One region of the Pseudalkalibacillus sp. JSM 102089 genome, then DNA from elsewhere that is predicted to be linked to it. Evidence: riboswitches for the same ligand, from Rfam matches in the RefSeq annotation. Region 1 holds a riboswitch; the other holds the start of a gene.

The links. Region 1 has a riboswitch for S-adenosylmethionine ahead of msrA (peptide-methionine (S)-S-oxide reductase MsrA). Riboswitches for the same ligand answer to the same signal wherever they lie in the genome.
Region 2: linked by a shared signal. The riboswitch ahead of metX (homoserine O-acetyltransferase MetX) and the one ahead of msrA (peptide-methionine (S)-S-oxide reductase MsrA) in region 1 are both predicted to bind S-adenosylmethionine.

The regions. Positions count from the first base shown of each region.
Region 1 is NZ_JBEWYW010000001.1:290,307-302,125, reverse strand. It holds gene ABVF21_RS01355 (glycosyl-4,4'-diaponeurosporenoate acyltransferase) at 1-407, shown strand, start outside; gene fni (type 2 isopentenyl-diphosphate Delta-isomerase) at 388-1,431, shown strand; gene ABVF21_RS01345 (Na+/H+ antiporter NhaC family protein) at 1,627-3,030, shown strand; SAM riboswitch class I at 3,118-3,231, shown strand; gene msrA (peptide-methionine (S)-S-oxide reductase MsrA) at 3,331-3,981, shown strand; gene ABVF21_RS01335 (hypothetical protein) at 4,028-6,271, opposite strand; gene cydD (thiol reductant ABC exporter subunit CydD) at 6,530-8,263, shown strand; gene cydC (thiol reductant ABC exporter subunit CydC) at 8,260-9,969, shown strand; gene ABVF21_RS01320 (hypothetical protein) at 10,130-10,432, shown strand; gene ABVF21_RS01315 (DNA topoisomerase III) at 10,519-11,819, shown strand, end outside.
Region 2 is NZ_JBEWYW010000009.1:55,684-67,502, forward strand. It holds gene sigI (RNA polymerase sigma-I factor) at 1-429, shown strand, start outside; gene ABVF21_RS17370 (anti-sigma factor domain-containing protein) at 451-1,707, shown strand; gene ABVF21_RS17375 (TlpA disulfide reductase family protein) at 1,783-2,208, opposite strand; SAM riboswitch class I at 2,422-2,532, shown strand; gene metX (homoserine O-acetyltransferase MetX) at 2,683-3,771, shown strand; gene ABVF21_RS17385 (O-acetylhomoserine aminocarboxypropyltransferase/cysteine synthase family protein) at 3,773-5,071, shown strand; gene ilvE (branched-chain-amino-acid transaminase) at 5,938-6,843, shown strand; gene ilvB (acetolactate synthase large subunit) at 7,220-8,941, shown strand; gene ilvN (acetolactate synthase small subunit) at 8,938-9,459, shown strand; gene ilvC (ketol-acid reductoisomerase) at 9,493-10,518, shown strand; gene ABVF21_RS17410 (2-isopropylmalate synthase) at 10,505-11,819, shown strand, end outside.

The DNA.
Region 1 (11,819 bases):
ATGAATCTAAAAAATCAATGTTACAAAATAAGAAATGGGAACTGAAAGTGTATGATCGTATCCAGATAAAGAAGTGGAAAACAATACTACCTGATGGGGGAGATGTGTTTAAAGGAGGATTTCGGAAGAAAGAACTCAAAACGCTCACTTCTTCTTATATAAGGAAATTTATCTTAGAGACAAGACGTGCAGAGGTGACTCATTGGCTTCTCATACCACCTTCATTCTTGTTTTTCTTATGGAATCCTTTGAGTATTGGTTTAGTAATGGTTGGGTATTCTTTAATAGTTAATCTTCCATTTATTCTTATACAAAGGTACAATCGACTCAGGTTAAAACCATTATTACATCGACAGTTGAAAAAAGAGCAGCGCAGGGGGAATTCCATTGGAACACTTGGGGTTTGATCAAACCGAAAAAAGAAAGAACGAACATATTGATATTTGTCTAACGGAAGACGTGGAAGGACAGGGACTTACGACGGGGTTAGAAAAATATCGTTTTAAGCATAATCCACTACCAGAAATTGATTATAATGAAGTCGATATTTCCACTCAATTTCTTAATAAGAAATTGAAGACGCCATTTCTGATCAGTTCAATGACGGGGGGTACAGAGCGATCTTGGGAGATTAATAAACGTCTTGCCAAAGCTGCTGAAGCACATGGTTGGGCGCTTGGTGTAGGCTCAATGCGTGCAGCTATTCAAGAATCGAAATCCGCTTATTCATTCGACGTAAGAAAACATGCACCAACCATTCCTATACTAGCTAATATTGGAGCTGTTCAACTCAATTATGGTTTTACAGTAGAAGAGTGTAAGAGAGCGATTGACTTCATTCAAGCTGATGCGCTTCTGCTTCATTTAAATCCATTACAAGAAGTATTCCAACCTGAGGGTGATACAAATTTCCAAGATTTAATCGATAAAATTCGAGAAGTAGCAAAAGCGATCCCTGTTCCACTCGGTATTAAAGAGGTTGGCATGGGAATCGATGCGAAGAGTGCTCAGCGTCTTATAAGTGCAGGTGCCAGTTTTATTGATGTTGCTGGAGCGGGTGGAACATCCTGGATTCAAGTTGAAAGTTTTCGTTCCCATCAAACATTAAGACAACAAGCTGCCGAAGCTTTTCAAGATTGGGGTAATCCGACAGCTGATTGTATTATTGATGTAAGGAAACAGCATCCCGATGTCCCGATGGTTGCAAGTGGCGGACTAAAAAATGGTGTAGATGCAGCTAAAGCTATTGCTCTCGGTGCGGATGTGTCTGGATTTGGTAGGGCATTACTTGAAAATGCGGTAGATGATAGTGAAGAAGCGCTATCAGATCAATTAAAGCGAATTGAGTTCGAATTACGAACGGCTATGTTTGGAATTGGAGCTGCATCGATCAATAGATTAAAATACAATAGCGCATTAAAAAAGAAATAGTCAGAGCACTGAGCTCTGGCTTTTTTGTATGAATAAGTTAAGGAACGATGTTCAATTTGTCTTATTTAACCCATATGGCACCATTGAATTCGAGCAACTCCACTTGCTCATATGAATGAGGAATCAACATTATCGGTTCCCGTAGTATAGGTCGTTCTCTAGAGAGCAAACTAGAGCTTAAGGAGGGCGACGCTAATGGCCTGGTTATCCATTTTTCCGTTTATCGTTGTCATTATCATTGCGATGAAAACAAAACTAGTGATCCCAGGATTAACGGCGGGTTTGCTAACAGCATCATTTATATACAAACCTGGATTGATCATTGGTTTACAACAGTTCTATGAATTTATAATGACTGGTTTGAAAGATGAAAATAATGTTAAAATCGTCCTTTTTCTATATATGTTTACGGGCTTAATCGGATTGATGAAATATACTGGTGGGATAAAAGGATTTGTTCAAGTTGCCTCATCCAAAATCAACTCAAAAAAAGGAGCGTTATTTCTGACGTGGGTGTCAACGCTAGGAACATTTAGTGCTCCTAGTTTCCGCATTGTAACGGTAGCCCCAATCATGAAAGCTCTTTTAAATAAAGTGAAAATCACTCCTCAGGAGCTTGGATTTGTGATAGAAACGACAGCAACACCAGTCATTGTCTTAATGCCAATTGCTACCGCTTTTGTCGGCTATATGTCATCTGTTGTGCAGCTTTCACTTAAGGCGGAAGGTATTGAAGGAGATGGCTATCGTTACTTCCTTCAAAGTATCCCTTATAACTTTTTTTCGATTAGTATTTTATTGATTGGCTTTTATTTGAGTTTTTTCCATCATCGAAAAACGCCTGCTACAGACGCAGGTAATGTGGAAAAAAAGCTTGATGATCAATGGGAAGATTGTCATCCAGCAGTGGCGAAGGATCTTCCTACGAAACCGATGAATTTATTAATACCTCTTGGAGGAGTTATTCTCCTAACACTTCTTCTCACATATTGGAGTGGTTATCAGAAGGGGTTTACTTCTTTAATCAAGGCGTTTATTGAAGCAGATGTGCTCGACGCGATGGTCTTTGCACTTCTCACTACAGTACTTTTAACGTTCGTTTTCTATTTATTTCAACGTTTTTCTTTAAAGGACCTTGTTACTTATTTTATCGAAGGGGGTAATGAGATGATGCCGGTCATCGTCTTGCTTACTGTTGTTTGGGGCTTAGCAGCTTCAACAGAAGCTCTTGGCTTCTCATCTTTTGTTACCTCAAACCTTGATTGGATTCCTACTTTATTTGTACCACCAGTCTTATTTCTCGTTGGTGCGTTTATTTCATACTTTATTGGCTCATCATGGGGCACATGGGGAATTTTAATGCCGCTTGGTATTTCATTAGGGTATTCTACAGGAGCAGATCTCCCTGTTGTCATTGGAGCTGTGTTTGCGAGTGGGACATTTGGCGCATTTGCTTCTCCGCTAAGTGACAATACGAATACAGTTGCGAGGATCTTGCAGTTGAATCCTATGACATATGCGAAATTTAAGCTTGGCCCAGCTTTATTAGCGGCGGGATTAACTGCAGCTGGCTACTTTGTTATCTCTTTTGTAATATAATTATTTTTATGAGTACTTTTGTATTGACATCCGTTTTAAAACCATTTATTATTGGGACTAACTTAATAATCCTTTGTTTAAAGGATCTTCTTATTCAGAGAGGTGGAGGGACTGGCCCTTAGATACCTCGGCAACGGACCTATGAACTTGTGTTCAATTGGAACCGTGCTAATTCCTGCGACGAAAGTCGAAAAATGAGAAGAGGCTCGGTCTATCCAAACCCTCTTCTGTTCGAGCAGATGAGGGTTTTTTTATGCACCCTCATTTGGAAATATGTTTTAGTAGAGGGAGAGACTGATATTGCATACACTAATGGATAACGAAGCAAGAAAACAACAGCTTATTAAGACCCTTCTCTCACAAGGGATATATAAGAAGGGTGAAAAGCAACTTTATATGTTATCACTAAATGAATTAGAAAACATATATGCTCGATCAAATAAAACCATACAGAGAAAAGGAAACGGAGTGGTCACAGTGGAACAAGCAACATTTGCAGCAGGGTGCTTTTGGGGAGTAGAAGCGCTATTTCAACAATTGAACGGTGTTATTTCAACTTCAGCAGGGTTTACAGGAGGAGAGACGATTAATCCAACTTATGAAGATGTTTATTCTGAATTAACAGGCCATGCCGAATCTGTCCAAGTTGAATATGATCCTTCGCTCATTACTTATGAAGAACTTATAGAAGTTTTCTTTGAAAATCATAATCCAACCTCTTTAAATAAACAAGGAGAAGATGTCGGAACACGCTACCGCTCAGCGATTTTTTACCATTCAAATGAGCAGGCAGAAATAGCATTGATTGCGAAAGAAAAACTCGAGCGATCCGGACGCTTCAAAAAACCAGTTGTGACGCAAATTGTACCAATCACTTCATTCTATCGAGCAGATGAATATCATCAAAGCTATCTTGCAAAGCGTGGACAGTCTTCTTGCAAAATTTCATAATAGAAAAAAGCCTTCCCTCATCGTCATGAGGGAAGGCCTTTTTTAGTTAATCACCTTGATTGACACCTATTTGGTCAATATAGACTTTTCCTTTCTCTGATTCATTAAATTCAAATGTAAGAGCATTCATCTTCTTCGGATTAAAGGCATCGTTTGCTTCTAAGAATTGCTGCATCGGGATATTAAAGGTTTGGAGAACCGGTTCAGTAGGTTCACCATAACGTCCTTCTTCGAAGTATTTTGTTTTTGTGTGTAGAATAGGAAGAACACCTTGCAACTGCATGACGTCACTCAGCTTAACACTAGCGGACGCTCCGTTATCTGAACTAGCCGTGATTGTGAAATCAACAGGTTGCTGGTCAGATGGATCTGAAAGGTTTGCTGCTGTGAATGTTAATGAACTGTTCATTGTATAAGCAAATGGATCCTGAAGGGCTTTCTTGAAATTTAATTTGTACGTGCCGTTCTTTGAATAGGAATGATCCCATTTCAAAAAGACCCCATGAGTACCTCTTTCTTTATCGCGTCGAAATTCAAGCTCTCCTTCATACCATTGCAGCAAGCTATTAGCCTCTATGGTGATATAAGGAGAAGTTGTTGTTGTGACATCAACGTCCTCCTCAAAAGTGCTATAGATATGATACGAAGGATCTTCGTATTTACTAATGTATGTTGTATCAGGTAGCCATTCGAGAGCATAGCGATAATCCTCAAACATCGGTTGATAAGACTCATTTTGATGAAGCGTCGCTTCAAGAAATCCAGCAACATATGTGCGGGCTATTTGTCGTTGTTCAGTGCCTTTAAGAAGAGGCTCTTTATTTAATAAAAGCGTGAAAGGGAAATACGTATCGTTTTCTCCCCACGTTGTGTTAAATTGTCCGTGATTGGCGCGATCAATATAAAGGGCTGCTTTCATAGCTTCTTTTCTGCCAGTTAAATCAATCCCATTATACTGTCGGTCGCCTTCGAATTCCGATAAATCACTATCATAAGAACCTTGAAGCAATAAATAATTGACATCATCCACTTCGATTTTTCGATCTGAAAGTGTTTGATAATCCGTCGGTGCAAGTGCGATAACAGATTCAATATTATAATGGAAATCAAAAGTCATGTTTCCGTTATTTGGATAACGATCAAGGTCATTGAATTTTGCTGCTAAAATGGCAGCTTGACCACCGCGAGAATGACCTATTAAAGCAATTTGATCCATATTCACTTTGTTGAATAATGGATTATCTTTTTGAGACGATAATTTCTCCATTTCTTCAATATGTTTAAGCAGCAACCAGGCGCGTCCATTAATGTCTCCTGCGAGGCCTCCAGACCATGATGAATTGAAGAAGTTCTCATCTACTGATACTGTTAAAAAGCCACGACTAGCGAGTAACTCTCCTAAATAATTGTAGCCTTCATCTGAGAAGTCCTCCATCTTATGGTTTCCATGGACAATAAGGACAAGGGGGAAAGACCCTTGTCCTTTGGGCACCCATACACGTCCATTTAGTGGCACATTGGTGTCTTTAAAGCCCCAGAACCACTCACGTTCTTTGGACCATTCTCCAATCATACTTGAAGCGTTAACTGACATCGTTTGAATATCAACTTGCTCTCCAAATTCAGGACGTTGCTTATCCTTACCACTTCCATATGTATAAGTAGTTACATCAAATGAGCCGTATTCTGAAGGGTTATCACTAACAGGTGAGAGCGGCTCTACATTAATAGAGAGACGATCATTCATCAAACCAGGTGTGAATAACCAGTATGAAAAAGCAGACGTTGCTAAAATACCAAACAGTAGCATGATCATAGACATTGGCTTTTTGATCCCTTTAGAAAGAGGGTATCCGAACATGGCGCCAAGGATGATACCGACTGCAATTAAAAGATAGGAGAGCGGAAGGATGTTCTCTAATTGACGAAATTGATCTAATGTATAAATGGTTATAGCAAGCGAGACTCCAATACTTGCAATGAGAAGAGAGGGTAATCTTTTGAAATGCTCTACGAACCATGTACCAATCTTAACGGTGAGTAGTGTACTGACAACTGCTATTAATAGGAAAAGAATAATGTCCATTATTTGACCCAGTCCAGTATGAAAATCAAACCCAATCGAAAAGATTAGCAGCATTGTCATAAAAAGAGCGCCGTAAGAAGCTCCTTTCCACATGGTTTTAAAGAAGGATTGTAATGGTTGAGTAAAAGAAATCAATAAATGCTTTAATTTATTTCGTTTGTGTGTATTTTTACGCGTTTTTTCAAATTCAGGTTCGTGTTCCACGCTAATCCTCCATTTCTTATCCTGCTGATTTCATTATAGCAAATAGGAAATGAGGAAGAATGCTAAATCTAAGAATGCCTCAATTGAATAAGTAGTGGCTCGATGACTCTAGCACAGATTTCGTTCATTTAATTGTAAAAAATGATCGTTGCATAGTATTTGCTTCTCCTTTGTATAAGTCGTACAATAGGAATTAAGAATTAATGTGAAATATTTCACAAACGTATGTTTGTTGTGAAACTAAAGGTGGGGGATTAGGTGAAGAACGAACTTAAAGCGTATGCTTCAGGTTTTAAAATCACACACTTGTTCATGATTTTAGGTGCTCTTATTATTGGCGCATCCATTATTGTACAGGCTTTTCTTACAGTAGAAATAGTGAATCGGGTATTTATTGAGAGACTAGCATATTCAGAAATTTCACCGTATCTCATTGGCTTACTGATTGTCATGGCGCTACGCCCTTGCGTATCTTATTTAATGGGAAAAGCAGGCGTAAATATGGCCACTATTGTGAAACAAAGAATAAGAGAAGCGCTTTTGAATAAATTTTCTCGAGACGCACTTTTAACGTCTTACCAGGGTAAATCTGGACAGAAAGTGAGCGTTTTACTAGATGCGGTGGATGAGATTGATTCCTATTATAGTCAATACATTCCACAAGTGTTTAAAACGGCGGTTATTCCTTTTTTTATTCTAATCGCAGTTTCAACTCAGCATATTGAAACAGGGCTAATAATGATCGTGACGGCTCCATTCATTCCACTCTTTTATATTATTATCGGCATTCGTACTCAGAAAAAATCCGAGGAGAAGCTAGAGCAAATGACCGTTTTTTCTGGTCGTTTTCTTGATACAATTCAGGGTTTGACTACGTTAAACTTGTTTCGTCAATCGAAGAAATATCGCTCGATAATGGAAGAAAGTAGCTTGAATTATCGAGATGCAACGCTCGAAGTTCTTAAGGTTGCGTTTGTCTCATCCCTTATGCTTGAGCTTATTTCAATGTTAAGCATTGGGATTATCGCTCTTGAGATTGGTCTTCGTCTCATTGTGTTTAATAGCATGTCTTTTGCTACAGCCTTTTTCCTTCTCATGCTTGCTCCTGAGTTCTATCTTTCCCTAAAGGAACTAGGCAGTGCTTTTCATACTGGTAGAGGTAGCATGAGTGCAATGAAAAAGGTAAGTGAAGAACTTCATCGTGAAAGTGACGAAATGAAATGGGGAGATCGATTACTTGAAACGAAGGAGAGGCCACCACTGTTAGCGTTTAAGAACGTTTCCTATCGCTATCAGGAGAGTGGATTTGGATTATCCTCTATTGATCTAACTATTAAACCTTATAGCAATACGGCCGTGATTGGTCGGAGTGGATCTGGAAAATCGACGCTTTTGAATTTGCTTGGTGGATTGCTTCCACCTCAAGAAGGTGTTATTACCGCCGACGAAATTCCCCTAACAAGTTTAGATGAAGAAAGCTGGTTTTCAAAGATAAGCTTTATATCACAAAACCCGTATTTGTTTACTGGAACGATCGCTGAAAATATCGCGATTGGATCAAAAAGTACGGATAAAATACAAATAGAAGCGGCGGCTGAGAAAGCTGGTATTTCCTCGTTTATTGCTTCTCTTGAAAATGGTTTTGAGACGGTTATTGGTGAGTCCGGAAGAGGGATATCCGGAGGAGAGAAGCAGAGAATTGCGCTTGCTCGAGCATTTATAAAACAACCAGAGATTATTTTATTTGATGAACCAACAACGGGACTTGATTTATATACAGAGAAAGTTCTTCACACTTCGATCAAAGAGCTATCAAAAAACGCAACAATGATTACTGTAGCACACCGTATCCATACAATACGAAATGCCGATCATATTATACTACTTGATAAGGGAAACTTGATCGCGGAAGGAACCGATGAATCGCTTTATGCTTCAAGTGAGTTGTATCGTGATATGGTTGATACGCAGAAGGGGGAGGTCACATTATGAGAGAGCTAGCATTTGTATGGCGTGAGATGCTGACAGAGAAACGGGATATCCTCCTCTCGATATTATTTGGTTTTATTGCGGGAATAACAGCTGTTGCCTTGTTTGCTTCTAGCGGCTATTTAATTTCGAAGGCAGCCTTATCGTTACCTGTGTTTGCATTAGCGATTTTAACAGCTGTTGTGAAATTTTTTGGACTTGCACGCGCAGCTGGACGCTACTTTGAAAGGATATATTCTCATCGCGCGACGTTTTCCATTTTAAGCAACATGCGCGTCTCATTTTATAAAAAGCTTGAGCCAATAGCGGCAGGGTTGTCACAGCGATATCGCAGTGGAGATTTGCTAGGTAGAATTGTAGGAGATATTGATCGACTGCAGCATTTTTACCTTCGCGTTTTTTATCCACCTATTGTTTTTATTCTCATATTCCTTGTTACGATTTGGTTTACGCTATTCTATTCTTTCGAAATTGCACTTCTAATGTTACTTGGAGTGATTTTTACAGGGATTGTGATTCCGGGTTACTTTGCGTGGAGTATTCGAAAAAAGGATCGAAAGGTTCGTTCAAGTAGAGGAGAATTTGCTGCTGATTCAGCTGAGTTTTTCGCTGGTTATCGTGATTTGAAAATCATGAGTGAGGTTGAAGGAAAGAAAAGCGATCTTAGAACAAAATCCAACGACTATGGGATTGCTCAAAGCAAAGAAGGAAAAGAAGAAGTGCTTCATCAAGCTGTTAATTCATTTGTTTCTTTATTTGTAACCTGGAGTGTTATTGGGGTCGGTTCATATCTTGTTACAACGGGAGAACTAGATGGCGTGTTTCTTGCCATGCTTGTCCTGATCTCTTTAACGTCCTTTGAGAACGCAGTGCCATTGGCTATCATGCCTGCTTATTTGCAAGATAGCATAGTAGCTTCGAAAAGATTGTCATCTGTAGAAGGGAAGCCATGGGTGGAAGAGAAAGAAAAGTTGGATCTTCCGAAAAAGAAAGCTTTTTCTCTATCGGCAAGAAATGTCACTTTTTCTTATCCAAAGGAAATAAGAAAGTCATTAACTAATGTAACGGTTCATATTCCAGCAGGAGGAAAAACGGCTATTGTTGGACCAAGTGGTTCTGGAAAATCGACTCTTTTACAACTTTTCTTAAAGTTCTTTGAGGGAAGTGGCACATTAGAGATGAATGATCGTTCCATTCAATCGCTTTCCGAAGAGAATATCTGGAGCGAGACGAATGTCGTCCTGCAACAAAATCATTTCTTTTCAGGTACGATTCGTGATAATTTGCTCCTAGCCGGAGAGTCATTATCCGATGAAAAGTTAATGAAAAGTCTTCAAGCTGTCCAGCTAGAACACTTTTCTCTCGATTATAGCGTGCACGAAAAAGGATCGAACCTTTCTGGTGGCGAGCAACAGCGCCTCGCTATCGCTCGTTCCTTCTTAAAGGGTAAACGAGTCTGGTTATTAGATGAACCGACTTCCTCAGTCGACCTTCTTACTGAAAGGTCAATTCTCAAGCATCTTTTTGAACAAGCGAAAGAGGATACACTTCTATTGGTCAGTCATCGGTTAAACAATCTTGAACAAATGGATCAAATTATCGTAATGGATTCAGGTCAAATCGTAGAAAGTGGTACGTATAAAGAATTGATGAAAATGAAGGGCTATTTCTATCAAATGAGAGAAATAGAGAAAAGTGTCCTTCTTTAATATTGATGGAGTCTCATCTTCCAATCGCTTACTGAAAAGAAAATAGCGATTGGAAGTTTTTTTGTTGACTTTTTTAATGGACATTTTTGATTTGTGGATCAATAGAGAATCGTCTTTGGAACTAATGCTATGACAAAAAGAAGGGGGAAGTCTTCTTTATATGGAATTTTATAGGGATGATCTAAAAAGGAGGGGATTTGTTGTTAAACAACGTGAGTGTGTAACCGTGAAAGTACCTAATATGAAACAAGCGCTAGCCTTTTGTACGAAAGTTTTGGATTTCGAGTTAACAAAAGAGGATGGCCCTAAAATTGTAAGCCTTGTTCATGAAAACATACCAATTGTCTTAGAAGAGAAAGCGGTTCAAACTGATAGTAAAAACGTGCTACTCGGAATTCCATCTTCTAGCATTCTTCAGGATCATTTTGATCCAAGCGCCTTAGCGATAGTTGAATATAGTTAGGATAGATAAAACACCTACTACCATATACGATCACATGTACGATATACTAATAGCTAGCGTATTTTTTTGAGAGAGGAATGTTACCTTTGGCAGCTGTTTGTATTATCGCCGAAAAGCCAGATCAGGGAACGCGTCTTGCCGCCCCTTATCCAACCGAAAAAAAACAAGGATATCTCTATATTAAACCTAATCCTGATTTTCCTGATGGAGCCTATATGACTTGGGCTGTTGGACACTTGTGTGAACTCGTTCCACCTGAAACATACGAATCTTCATGGAAGAAGTGGTCTCTTCAAACCCTTCCGATTATTCCGACACAATTTCAATATCAGGTAACGAAAGGAAAATGGAAACAGTTTAATGTCATTAAAGAACTCGTTAACAAAAAAGAAGTCGGATCTATTATTCACGCGGGTGATGCTGGGAGAGAGGGTGAACTCATCGTCCGTACGATTTTGAATCAGGCTCGTTGCAAGAAACCAATGAAGCGACTTTGGATTTCTTCATTAACAGAACGTGCAGTAAAAGAAGGATTTCAATCACTGTTAGAAGAAACAGAAACGCGTAATCTTTATTTCGAGGCTTATGCAAGATCTTGTGCAGATTGGGTCGTAGGAATTAACGCCTCACGCGTGTATACACTTCTTTTTAAACAAAAAGGGTTACAGGATGTTTTTTCTGCAGGAAGGGTTCAAACGCCTACGCTAGCATTAGTCGTTCAACGAGAGAAAGAGATTGCGAACTTTAATTCAGAGCCTTTTTGGGAAGTGAAGGGTACATTTGATTACAATGGAAAAATGATTGTTGGAAAATGGATTAAAGAAGATCAAACGAGACTTGAGTCGCCCGAAATGGCCCAAGCCATTGCTCAATTTTGTGAAAATAAGGACTGTTTAGCGAGTGAGGTTAAGAAAGAACGGAAGCAGTACAAAGCTCCCTTCTTGTATCAACTATCATCTCTTCAGTCTACTGCCAACAAGCGTTATAAATTTTCACCAAAAAAAACATTGGATATTGCTCAGAAGCTTTACACAAAGGGGAACATTTCTTATCCAAGAAGTGATTCTAGCTTTGTCACCAAGGATGAAGCAGCAGAATTCCCTTCGATTTTATCAAAGCTTCAGAAGCAGCGAGCTTATCAAGAGTATTTTCCACTAAAACGTGACTCGCTCTTAACGGACAAGCGATTTGTGAATGCTGCGAAAGTAAGTGATCACTACGCGATCATTCCAACAGAACAGGTGCCAAACCTGGATAAATTATCAGGTGATGAAGCTAAAATATATGATTTAATCGCACGAAGTTTACTAGCGGCGCACGAAGAGGCATCGATTGTCGATTATACAACTGTGCTCACCCTCGTTGATAATAGAGCCCTATTCCAATC
Region 2 (11,819 bases), on a different contig from region 1:
AGACAAAATAAGTATATTTATCTTGAGCCTGAGGAACTTGATGAGGAAGGCCGACTAGAAGATAGTTTTGCAGAACAGAAAGCTGCACTTGATGTATACGAAATGGACAGACAGCGTGAAGTAAGAATGTATGAAATTGAGGAATACGAACAATTGTTAAAGAAATTTAGCATTACGTTTAAAGTTCTGAGCAAAAACTGTCCTAAACATATTGATGCAAGAGAAAATGCAAAGATGATTGCGCAATTGATTGCTCAAGATGACATTCTTTCAAGTTATTTGTTAGAAAAAAAGCAGCTCCCTATAAAAGATTTGCTAGCGCTCGTTACATGCAGTCGAAAAACGATTGAACGTAATCGAAAGTATATAATAGCAGTGGCGTTAATTCATCTGGGTGGATTTAATGCGCTGAAATCTTATATACAGTAGTTGAATTAAGGGGGCCAGGGGATGAAAAATGGGGTCATTATGGACATTCGTGGACGTAAAGCGGTTGTATTAACACCCGATGGGGAGTTTACTACGATCAATTTGAAGCGAAATCATACGTTAACAATCGGCTCTGAAATTAAACTTACACCAAAACCATTAAACAAGAAAAAAGGTTATTTTACCCCCTCTATGCCCACCCTGGCCGGTATGGCAGCAATTTTGTTATTAGTTGTAATCGTGACAGGTGTGATTCCTGTTAGACAAAATGACGCAGTTGCGGCCTATGTAAGCTTTGATATCAATCCAAGTATTGAGGTTGGAGTCAACTCCGACCTTGAAGTTGTTCAATATCAAGCGTGGAATTCGGACGGTGAAGGGTTAAACTTAGATCAAGAGGTAACGAACATGCCTCTAAGCGAATTTGGAGGGCTCCTAGTCTCGAAACTCGACAAAGAGGGGTATCTAACAGAAGATAGAAAACTGCTTATTGTCGCCTCAAATGTAGAGAAGAAAGAGCGTTATCAGGCGATCAAGGATCAGCTTGAGAATACGATTCAAGGAATAGAACAGAATCAAGCATTAGTCAATCAAGCAGTTGCTATTACAACGATATTTGATACTGACTATAGTACTCGAGCAAAAGCTATAGAAAATGGGATAACACCAGGAAAATATATGACTTATCTTGCTGCTGTTGATCGGGGAGCTACGTTATCAATAGAGGAAGTACGGAATTTGTCTGTCAAAAACATGGATGAATTAGAGACCGAAAGCATGACCGCAGTGGAATCAAAGTCGAAAGATCGCTCTTTGGAACTAGAAGATTCTGTCGTCCAGTTGAACGATAAGACGGTACCTAATCAGAATCAAGAAGATAGTGATTTAGTTCTTCAGGAGCCTGAGCAAAGCTCTTCTGATAAGGTTGAAAATGTGGAGAAAGAACAAAAGGACACGACTTCAGAACCAGAAATTAGCCCGTCAGATCAAACTGAAGCATCTAAAGATAACAACAAAGTGCAAAAAGATAAAATAGAGAAAAACGAAGACGAAGCTAATTCTAAAATAGCTAAAGAACAAGACAAAGAAAAAAAGAAGGCTGAAAAAGCAAACGAGAAAATAGAGAAATCTCAGGAAAAATCGGATAAAAAAATAGAAAAAGCTCAAGAAAAAGAGGATAAAAAGGACAAAAAGAAAGACGAAAAGCAGGATAAAGACAAGAAGGACAAGAAGGACAAGAAAGATAAGAAAGATAAGAAAGATAAAAAAGACAAATAACGCAACATGCTATTATTTATTTTATTTTCATTATTTTAAGCCAGAGGGATTCCTCTGGCTTTTTTTATGGTGTGGTTATTTTGATGTCATGATGTCGGGCAGTGCCTTTGCGATATCAAGAAATGATGATTTGTCATCGAACACATGTACGATTTGGTGATCTTGATTAAGCAATACAGTTGTTGGGACACCTGTACAACCAAATTTGTCGTAAGTTTCTCGTCCACTGTCTTGTAAAACGAGGAAAGGAAGATTGTTTTTGATCGTGAAATCTTTACCGGCTTCTTCTGACCGTTCACGACCTGTCACGTTAATTGTTAAGAATGCTAATGTATCAGCATCTGCATGCTGGTAGAACTGTTCTTTCATCGGTAAATCTTTCATACAATCGGGGCACCAAGAAGCCCAGAATGTAATCATAACTGGTTTCCCCCTGAAGTCCGTTAAGCTGATGATTTCTCCGCTTTGTACTTCTTCTAACGCAAAGGACGGCGCTTGCACTATCAATCACCTCTTCAAAATTATTCTAAGGCTACTTTATCAAAAATTCGATTCTAATCAAACTTAATACACTGTAGGCTCTGTTTCACGATAATTTGGATTAACATAGGCATTCTTTAAAAAAATGAAAAGAATGATAATTCCGAAAAAGTGTTTGACACTAATGCGCCACCTTGCTAAAATAAACTCAATTAAACAAAAACAAAATATTCTTACTTATCTAGAGAGGCGGAGGGACTGGCCCTATGAAGCCCGGCAACCGTCAAACCAATTCTGGTTTGAAAAGGTGCCAAATCCTGCAGGAGAAATCCTGAAAGATAAGCGGAGCTGATGAATAAATCAATCCTCTCTGTCTTTCAGAGAGGATTTTTTATATTGAGGCGACGTTTTCTTATAGCATTGGTTCTAGATTTATGGCTCATTATTATAGCCTTAATGAAGAAAGACGGATTGGTCGAAAGGAGTGATAGGGGTTTGGAAAGAGAGACGAGATACGAAGCTCAGAACGTATTGATTGGCTCGTTCACACTTGAGTCTGGCGAGACGCTACATGAAGTAGAACTCGCTTATGAACGCGTTGGACCAGAAGACGCTCCGGTTATTCTTGTCTGTCATGCATTAACTGGAAATCAATATACAATTGGTGATTCTGAGCCTGGCTGGTGGAAAGGATTAATTAGAAAGGATGGCTATATCGATACTTCTGAATTTCAAGTTATAACGTTTAACGTTCTTGGAGGATGTAACGGTTCTACAGGACCGCTATCGATTAATCCAGTCACGAGAGAACGGTATAAAGCGGACTTCCCGTTTGTTTCAGTGAGAGATATGGTCCACTCACAGAAAAAGGCACTTGAAGTGTTAGGTATCGATCACCTTCATGCTGTGATTGGTGGATCACTTGGAGGAATGCAGGTTCTTGAATGGGGTGTCCTTTACCCAGATGGAATGGAGCATCTGATTCCACTTGCGGTAACCCCAAGCTTAAATACGTATGGAATAGCTTATAACGCGATTTCTAGATTTGCTATTACAAACGATCCTGATTGGAAGGATGGATACTACGATCCTCATCAACAGCCAACATCGGGGCTTGCAACTGCAAGAATGATCGGTATGATCTCTTATCGAACAGATGAAATGTTTCAAAAAAAATTCGGTCGAGCGGCGATCGAAACTTCAGAAGAAAATCATAAAGTAGCACAGTACGAAGTGGAATCTTATTTACACTATCAAGGAAATAAGCTTGTAAGCCGATTTGATGCAAATAGTTATTTGTATTTATTACGGGCAATGGACACACATGATATTAGTAAAGGCCGAGGTAATCTTACATCTATTATCAAGGACATTAAAGCGAGCATTCTTGCTATAGGTTTTAAAGGGGATTTAATCTATCCTCCAGAGGATTTAGAAAAATTGTTTGCTCAAGTTCATTCTTCTCCGTTTTATCTAATCAACACAAAATTTGGTCATGATGGTTTTCTCGTTGAGTTTGATAAATGGGGACCGCTTATAAAGGAACAAGTAACATTAACTAAAAATATCGAAGGAGTGAAGTGAAATGGCAGAGAAAAAATATAATTTGGAGACAATTGGAATTCATGGAGGTTTACAAGCTGATCCAGCTACAGGCGCAAGGGCTTTACCGATTTATCAATCGAATGCTTATCGATTTAATAATACTGATCACGCAGCCGATTTATTTGCCTTAAAGGAAGAAGGGTTTATCTATTCGCGCATAGGCAACCCTACAGTGGGTACACTTGAAGAACGTATTGCTCAACTAGAAGGTGGTGTTGGAGCTCTTGCTCTTGCAAGTGGCATGGCTGCCATTACAACTGCCATTCTAAATGTAGCCAATAGCGGGGACGAAATTGTTTCTGCTTCGACTTTATACGGTGGAACGTATAACCTCTTTTCTGCTACACTTCCGAAATACGGAATAAAGACCAACTTTGTTGATCCTGAAGATCTGGAATCTTTTAAATCAGCCATTACTCCAAATACGAAAGCTATTTTTGCAGAAACGATTGGTAACCCGGGTCTCCATGTATTAGATATTGAAAAAGTAGCAGATATTGCACATGAAGCTGGAATCCCACTTATTATAGACAATACATTTGCTACTCCATATCTTTGTAGACCAATTGAGCATGGGGCAGATATCGTCGTTCATTCCGCCACAAAATGGCTTGGCGGAAACGGGTCCACAATGGGAGGAATTATTGTCGATGGTGGCAAATTTGATTGGAATTCACCTAAGTTTCCGGGCTTCACAGAACCCGATGACACGTACCATGGCATAGTATTCGCAGAAGCACTACCCGAAGCGGCGTATATCGTGAAAGCAAGGGTACAGCTCCTAAGAGATACAGGTGCTGCGCTTAGTCCATTTAACGCTTTTCAAATTGCTCTAGGTGTAGAAACACTCCATGTTCGCATGAAAGAGCACGTTGCAAATACTCGGAAAATCGTTTCTTACTTAAAAAATCATCAGGCAGTTGAGTGGGTGAGCTATCCTGAAGATGAGAATCATGTATCGAATCAATTGGTGCCAAAGTATCTACCTAAAGGTGCTGGAGCTGTCGTCGTATTCGGAATAAAGGGAGGACGCGAAACCGGAGCAGGAATCATTAATTCAGTTGAACTTTGGTCTCATGTAGCAAACGTAGGAGACGCGAAAAGTTTAATTATTCATCCTGCCAGCACAACCCACCAGCAGCTAAGTGCGGAAGAGCTAACAGCTTCCGGCGTGCGTGATGACCTCATTCGTTTATCTGTTGGAATTGAACATATTGATGATTTAATCGCTGACCTGGATCAGGCCATTGCCAAAGCAAAAGTTGAAGCCAACGTATAATTCAGCACTAAAGCTCTCTTCCATTTGAAGAGAGCTTTTTTTAGTTTAGCAGTTTCTGACTTCATTACGTCAAATATTGAATGAGAGACTAAGATGACTAGTCTTCAAAGCTCATCATATATACACATGACAACTGTAAATAAACATACAGAAAGAATGCTTACCCTTTTGGTGATGCAATGGTCAATTACGTAAGAGGACTGAGCCGTTTGGTTGTTCCTTGTTTAATCTTTTTCTTTTCAATAAGTAAATCGAGTTGTAATTTTCTTCTATGCTTTTTCATAAAAACGAGAGCTTCGCTATGATGCTACTCATTGAGATAGGTTTGTTGTTTAATTCAGTTTTTATCAAATCGGCTAAAATAATTAGAAAAATCCAGGTATATACTTGAAAGCGTTGTAGCTCAGTATAGGAATTCTAACAGAAGATAGCACTGCGGATGGCGTTGGCAGGTGTAAAGTATATAAGATATGTTTACAATTTTTTTTGGAATGGTTTATAGATCTGGAGAGGACTTGCCCAAGAAAAGGTACAGATGGATCCAGCTCTTTCTTTTAAATTTCCTTGGCATAAAACAAAAAAATGTAAGCGTTTTATTGAATTTATAATTAAAAATTTTTCGTGTGATTAAATCTCACGCATACCAACGTTGTAAGCGTTTCCAAATAGATTGATATATCAAAATTATCAAAAAACTTATATTTTAGGTGTTGACCTTAAGTCCAAACCGGCGTAATATAATCCTCAATTAAACAAAGTATTCAAATAACTCAAACACACAATTAGGACCCCGGATTACGTTGGTCCTATCATTAAACACTAACGCTTTACTGCGTCTACTTAACAAACAGAAAGGAGTGAACAAGGTGAGTGAACAGTGGATCTACCTTAACGGAGAATTTGTGAAGAAAGAAGATGCCAAAGTATCTGTATACGATCATGGTTTTCTCTATGGCGATGGGGTGTTCGAAGGAATTCGCATGTATGACGGAAATGTTTTTCGATTAGAACATCATTTACAACGGCTTTATGATTCAGCTCATTCAATTATGCTTAAAATAACGCACACTATGGAGGAAATGACCGCCATTATTGTGGAAACGCTGAAGAAAAACAACCTTCAGGATGCCTATATCCGTATTGTTGTATCACGCGGAGTTGGGAACCTGGGACTTGATCCTTTCACATGTAAGGAACCTCAAGTGATCGTTATTGCAGAATCACTAGCCTTGTTCCCTAAGCGATTATATGAAACAGGAATTGATATTGTAACGGTAGCAAGTAGAAGAAACCGATCGGATGTCTTAAGTCCGAAGGTTAAATCGCTCAACTATTTAAATAACATTCTTGTAAAAATCGAAGCGAATTTAGCTGGTGTCAGCGAAGCTCTAATGTTAAATGATCAGGGATATGTCGCTGAAGGATCAGCTGATAATATATTCATCGTAAAAGGCAATGTGATCAAAACACCGCCTGGATATGTTGGTGCATTAGAAGGAATTACGCGAAATGCCATTATGGAATTGGCAAGACAAAAGGGATATGACATGAGAGAAGAAACTTTCACACGTCATGATGTCTATGTTGCAGATGAAGTGTTCCTAACTGGAACAGCTGCTGAAGTTATTGCGGTCGTAAAAGTAGATGGTCGAGAAATTGGTGAAGCAAAACCGGGTAAAACGACGAACGAGTTGCTTGAAGCATTTCGAGATATCGTCACTGTCGATGGTGTCAGTGTTTACCCTTCAAAACGAGACGTTCAAGCAGGATAATTCTTACAAAAAAATAAATATCAATAATCGATGACGAGGCAAAAGAAACAGGAATTGGTATTAACCAGAGAGCCGGTAGTGGTGGAAGCCGGTATTACCCCCTGTATCGACATCCCCTCCGAGTGTTGATCTGAATTAAGTAACATAGGATCAGCCAAGTGTTCTAAAAACACTTGTTATCAAAACGAGCAGTTTGCTCATGAGGCGGCATCTTTTTGTCGCAAAGTAGGGTGGTACCGTGAAGTCTTTTCGCCCCTATGGACCGTAAAAAAAGCGGCGTAGGGATGAGAAGGCTTTTTTTTATTAGTAATAAACAGTAAAATACGCAAACCCGTTATCGAACGGAGGCGTGCAACACAATAAAGCATTGGAGGGTATGAATATGCGGGCGAAGGCTAAACCAGAAGCCGAAGCGGTAACAGCGGAAATGACCGGGGCAGACGTATTGATTGACTCTTTAAAAAAAGAAAATGTTGAAGTTCTCTTCGGATATCCGGGAGGAGCAGTTCTTCCAATCTATGATGCACTTTATCGATCGCCAATTAAACACATTCTCTCAAAGCATGAACAAGGTTCCATTCATGCGGCTGAAGGATATGCGAGGGTTAGTGGGAAACCAGGTGTAGTTATTGCAACATCAGGTCCAGGAGCAACAAACCTCGTAACGGGGATAACAGATGCCATGATGGATTCATTACCACTGGTTATCTTCACTGGGCAAGTTGCAAGTACGGTGATTGGTACAGATGCCTTTCAAGAAGCGGATATTATGGGAATTACAGCACCAATTACAAAACATAATTATCAGGTTCGTGACGTTCAGGATCTACCAAGAATTATTAAAGAAGCGTTCCATATTGCAACAACAGGACGTCCCGGTCCAGTTCTAGTTGATATCCCTAAGGATGTGGCGAACAAAACCATTGCACCCGGCTATGATTCTACTATTCATCTACCCGGCTATCAGCCAACTTTCTCGCCAAACATTTTGCAGATCAAGAAGCTCGCGGATGCGGTTGGTGCAGCAAAGAAACCGGTGATTTTAGCTGGAGCTGGCGTTCTCCATGCGAATGCAGGAAAAGAACTCGTCGCTTTTTCTGAGAAGCATCGCATTCCAGTCATCAATACATTACTTGGTTTAGGAAGCTACCCTGGCAATCATCCTCTATTCCTTGGAATGGGAGGAATGCACGGAACGTACACAGCGAATATGGCACTGTATGAATGTGACTTGTTAATTAGCATTGGTGCACGATTTGATGATCGATTAACGGGTAACCTTGACCATTTTGCCATTCATGCAACGGTTGCTCACATCGACGTTGATCCTGCAGAAATTGGGAAAAACGTTCCTACTCAGATTCCAATCGTATCTGATGCAAGAGAGGCATTGAAGAAGCTTCTAGATATTGATTCACCAGTTCCAGATACAGAGGATTGGCGTAAGGTGCTTACTCAAAATAGTGAAGATTTCCCACTTTGGAAGAAAACATCTTCAACGGAATTTCTGCCACAGCGAGTAGTTGAACTCGTGCATGAATACACGAAGGGAGACGCTATTGTTACGACGGACGTTGGTCAACATCAAATGTGGGCGGCTCAGTACTACGCATTTGCAGATGCCAACCGATGGGTAACATCTGGTGGACTTGGCACGATGGGCTTTGGTTTCCCTTCCGCGATTGGAGCACAGCTCGCATTCCCAGAACAAACGGTTGTGGCTCTTACAGGAGACGGGGGATTTCAGATGACATTACAGGAGCTATCGACTCTGCAAGAGTTAAACCTTCCTGTGAAAGTAGTCATCATGAACAATCAGACGCTTGGAATGGTGAGGCAGTGGCAGGAAGCTTTCTATGAAGAACGCTATTCTCAATCCCTTATACCTGTACAGCCAGATTTTGTGAAGCTTGGTGAAGCTTACGGTATCCAATCTTTTAAAGTAACCAATGAAGAAGAAGCAAAAGTTGTTTTTGAAGAAGCCTTTTCTCACCGAGATCCAGTTTTGATCGACTGTAGAGTAGCTGGAAAGGAAAATGTATATCCAATGATTGCACCTGGTAAAGGGCTTCATCAGATGATTGGGGTGAAACCATGAAACGAATCGTAACTGCAACAGTGATTAACCAAAGTGGTGTTCTAAACCGCATTACGGGGTTGATGACCAAGCGGCAATTTAATATCGAAAGCATAACGGTTGGTCATACCGAGACAGAAGGAGTATCCAAAATGACCTTTGTCGTTAATGTGGACGGTGATGCGAAGATTGAGCAGCTGATCAAACAGCTCAATAAGCAGATTGATGTTTTGAAAGTAACTGATATAACGGATCAAGCTATCGTTGTCCGAGAATTAGCGTTAATTAAGGTTATAAGTAACGCCCAAATTAGAAGTGAGATTTCAGGAATTATTGAGCCGTTTAGGGCTTCTATCATCGATGTCAGTCGAGAGAGCATTACCGTACAAGTAACGGGTAACTCCGACAAAATTGAAGCGATTCTAGACCTTCTCAGGCCATATGGCATTAAGGAAATGGTTCGAACTGGTATAACTGCTTTTCCAAGAGGAAGTCAAAAGTCAGTAACAGATTTGAAGCAGTATTCCATTTTAAATTAACTAATAAACCTAAATATGAAGGGATGAATGAAAATGGCAAAAGTATACTATAACGGTGATATCAACGAGGGAATGCTAAAAGGAAAGAAAATCGCAGTAGTTGGTTACGGATCTCAAGGTCATGCGCATGCACTAAATCTTCGCGAGAGTGGTTTTGATGTAACAGTCGGCTTACGTAAAGGGCGTTCATGGAATCAAGCAGAGGAAGATGGTTTTGATGTAAAAACAGTAAAGGAAGCAAGTGATGAAGCAGATGTTATCATGATTCTTCTTCCAGATGAGTATCAGCCTGAAGTGTACAAAGCGGAAATCGAACCAGGTCTTCGTGCTGGAAATGCGCTAGTCTTTGCTCACGGCTTTAACGTTCACTTCAATCAAGTTGTACCCCCATCAGATGTGGATGTTTTCCTTGTTGCTCCAAAAGGACCAGGACACCTTGTAAGAAGAACATTTGAAGATGGTGCAGGAGTTCCGGCGCTATTCGGTGTTTATCAGGACGTATCGGGTAACGCAAAAGAGCTTGCGCTAGCTTATGCAAAAGGAATCGGCGGTGCTCGTGCGGGGGTACTTGAAACATCCTTTAAAGAAGAAACCGAAACAGATCTTTTTGGTGAACAGGCAGTTCTATGTGGTGGACTGTCATCACTAGTGAAAGCTGGATTTGAAACGCTCACGGAAGCGGGATATCAACCAGAAGTCGCTTACTTCGAATGTTTGCACGAGCTAAAGCTCATTGTTGACTTGATGTATGAAGATGGTATTGCTGGTATGCGTTATTCGATTTCTGATACAGCTCAGTGGGGCGATTTCGTATCTGGACCACGTGTTGTCGATGCAGATACAAAAGCGCGTATGAAAGATATCCTTGAAGATATTCAAACAGGCAAGTTCGCAAAAGGTTGGATCCTAGAAAATAAACTAAATCGTCCAGAATTCCATGCGATCAATGAGAAAGAAAAGCATCATCCAATCGAGCAAGTAGGAAAAGAGCTTCGTGCGATGATGCCATTTGTGAAACCAAAATCAAAGAAGGAAGTGGTTACCAGTGCGAAAGATTAATGTATTCGATACAACGCTTCGTGACGGAGAACAGTCAGCCGGAGTCAATCTGAATGCATTAGAGAAGCTGGAAATCGCGAAGCAGCTTGAGAGACTTGGAGTCGACATTATGGAAGCAGGCTTTCCTGCTGCTTCCAAAGGTGACTTCCAGGGTGTGAAGAACATTGCTGATACTGTAAGGGATGTATCCGTAACTGGCCTTGCGAGAGCGAATATGAAAGATATTGATGCGGCATGGGATGCGTTAAAAGGTGGCGCTGATCCAAGACTTCATGTTTTTCTTGCAACGTCTCCCATTCATATGACTCACAAGCTAAAGAAGACGCCTGATGAAGTAGTTGAAACAGCAGTTGAAGCAGTGAAGTATGCCAAGAAATTTTTTCCGAAAGTCCAGTGGTCAGCAGAAGATGCTTGCCGCTCCGACCGCTCCTTTCTTGCAAAGATTATTAAAGAAGTGATTGATGCAGGAGCATCTGTCATTAATATTCCAGATACAGTTGGATACAGAAGTCCACAGGAATACGGAGAACTGTTCACTTATTTGCGAAACAATGTTCCGAACATTGAAGGCGTTGATCTTTCTGCCCATTGCCATAATGACCTAGGGATGGCGGTAGCGAATTCCTTAGCTGCGATTGAATGTGGTGCGACTCAAATAGAAGGAACGATTAATGGTATTGGAGAACGCGCTGGTAATGCAGCGATTGAGGAAGTTGCCGTTGCGCTTCGAATTCGCAATGACTTCTACCAAGCAGAAACAGGATTGAAGCTTGATGAAATTAAACGAACAAGTAACCTTGTCAGCAAGCTTACTGGCATGGCGGTTCCTGGTAATAAAGCAGTGGTTGGAGCGAATGCTTTTGCTCATGAATCAGGCATTCACCAGGATGGAGTATTAAAAGAAAAAACAACCTATGAAATTATTAGTCCACAGCTTATCGGTGTTCAGTCGAATAGTCTTGTTCTTGGAAAGCACTCTGGGCGTCACGCCTTCAGAGATAAAGTGAAGGATTTAGGCTTTGAACTTGACGAAGCGAAGATAAATGAGGCATTTGCAGACTTTAAAGATCTTGCTGATAAGAAGAAGCAGGTTACGGAAGATGACCTTTTTGCATTGTTAACTGATATTCAAACAGATGAATTTGTTAATAAATATGAGATTCATAGTATTCAAGTACAGTATGGAACTGCAAACATTCCGACGGCTACTATTTCAATTGAGAAGCCTGATGGAACCATGATTCAACAAGCTGGAACAGGGTCGGGTAGTGTAGAAGCGATCTATAACACGCTTGAAGCAA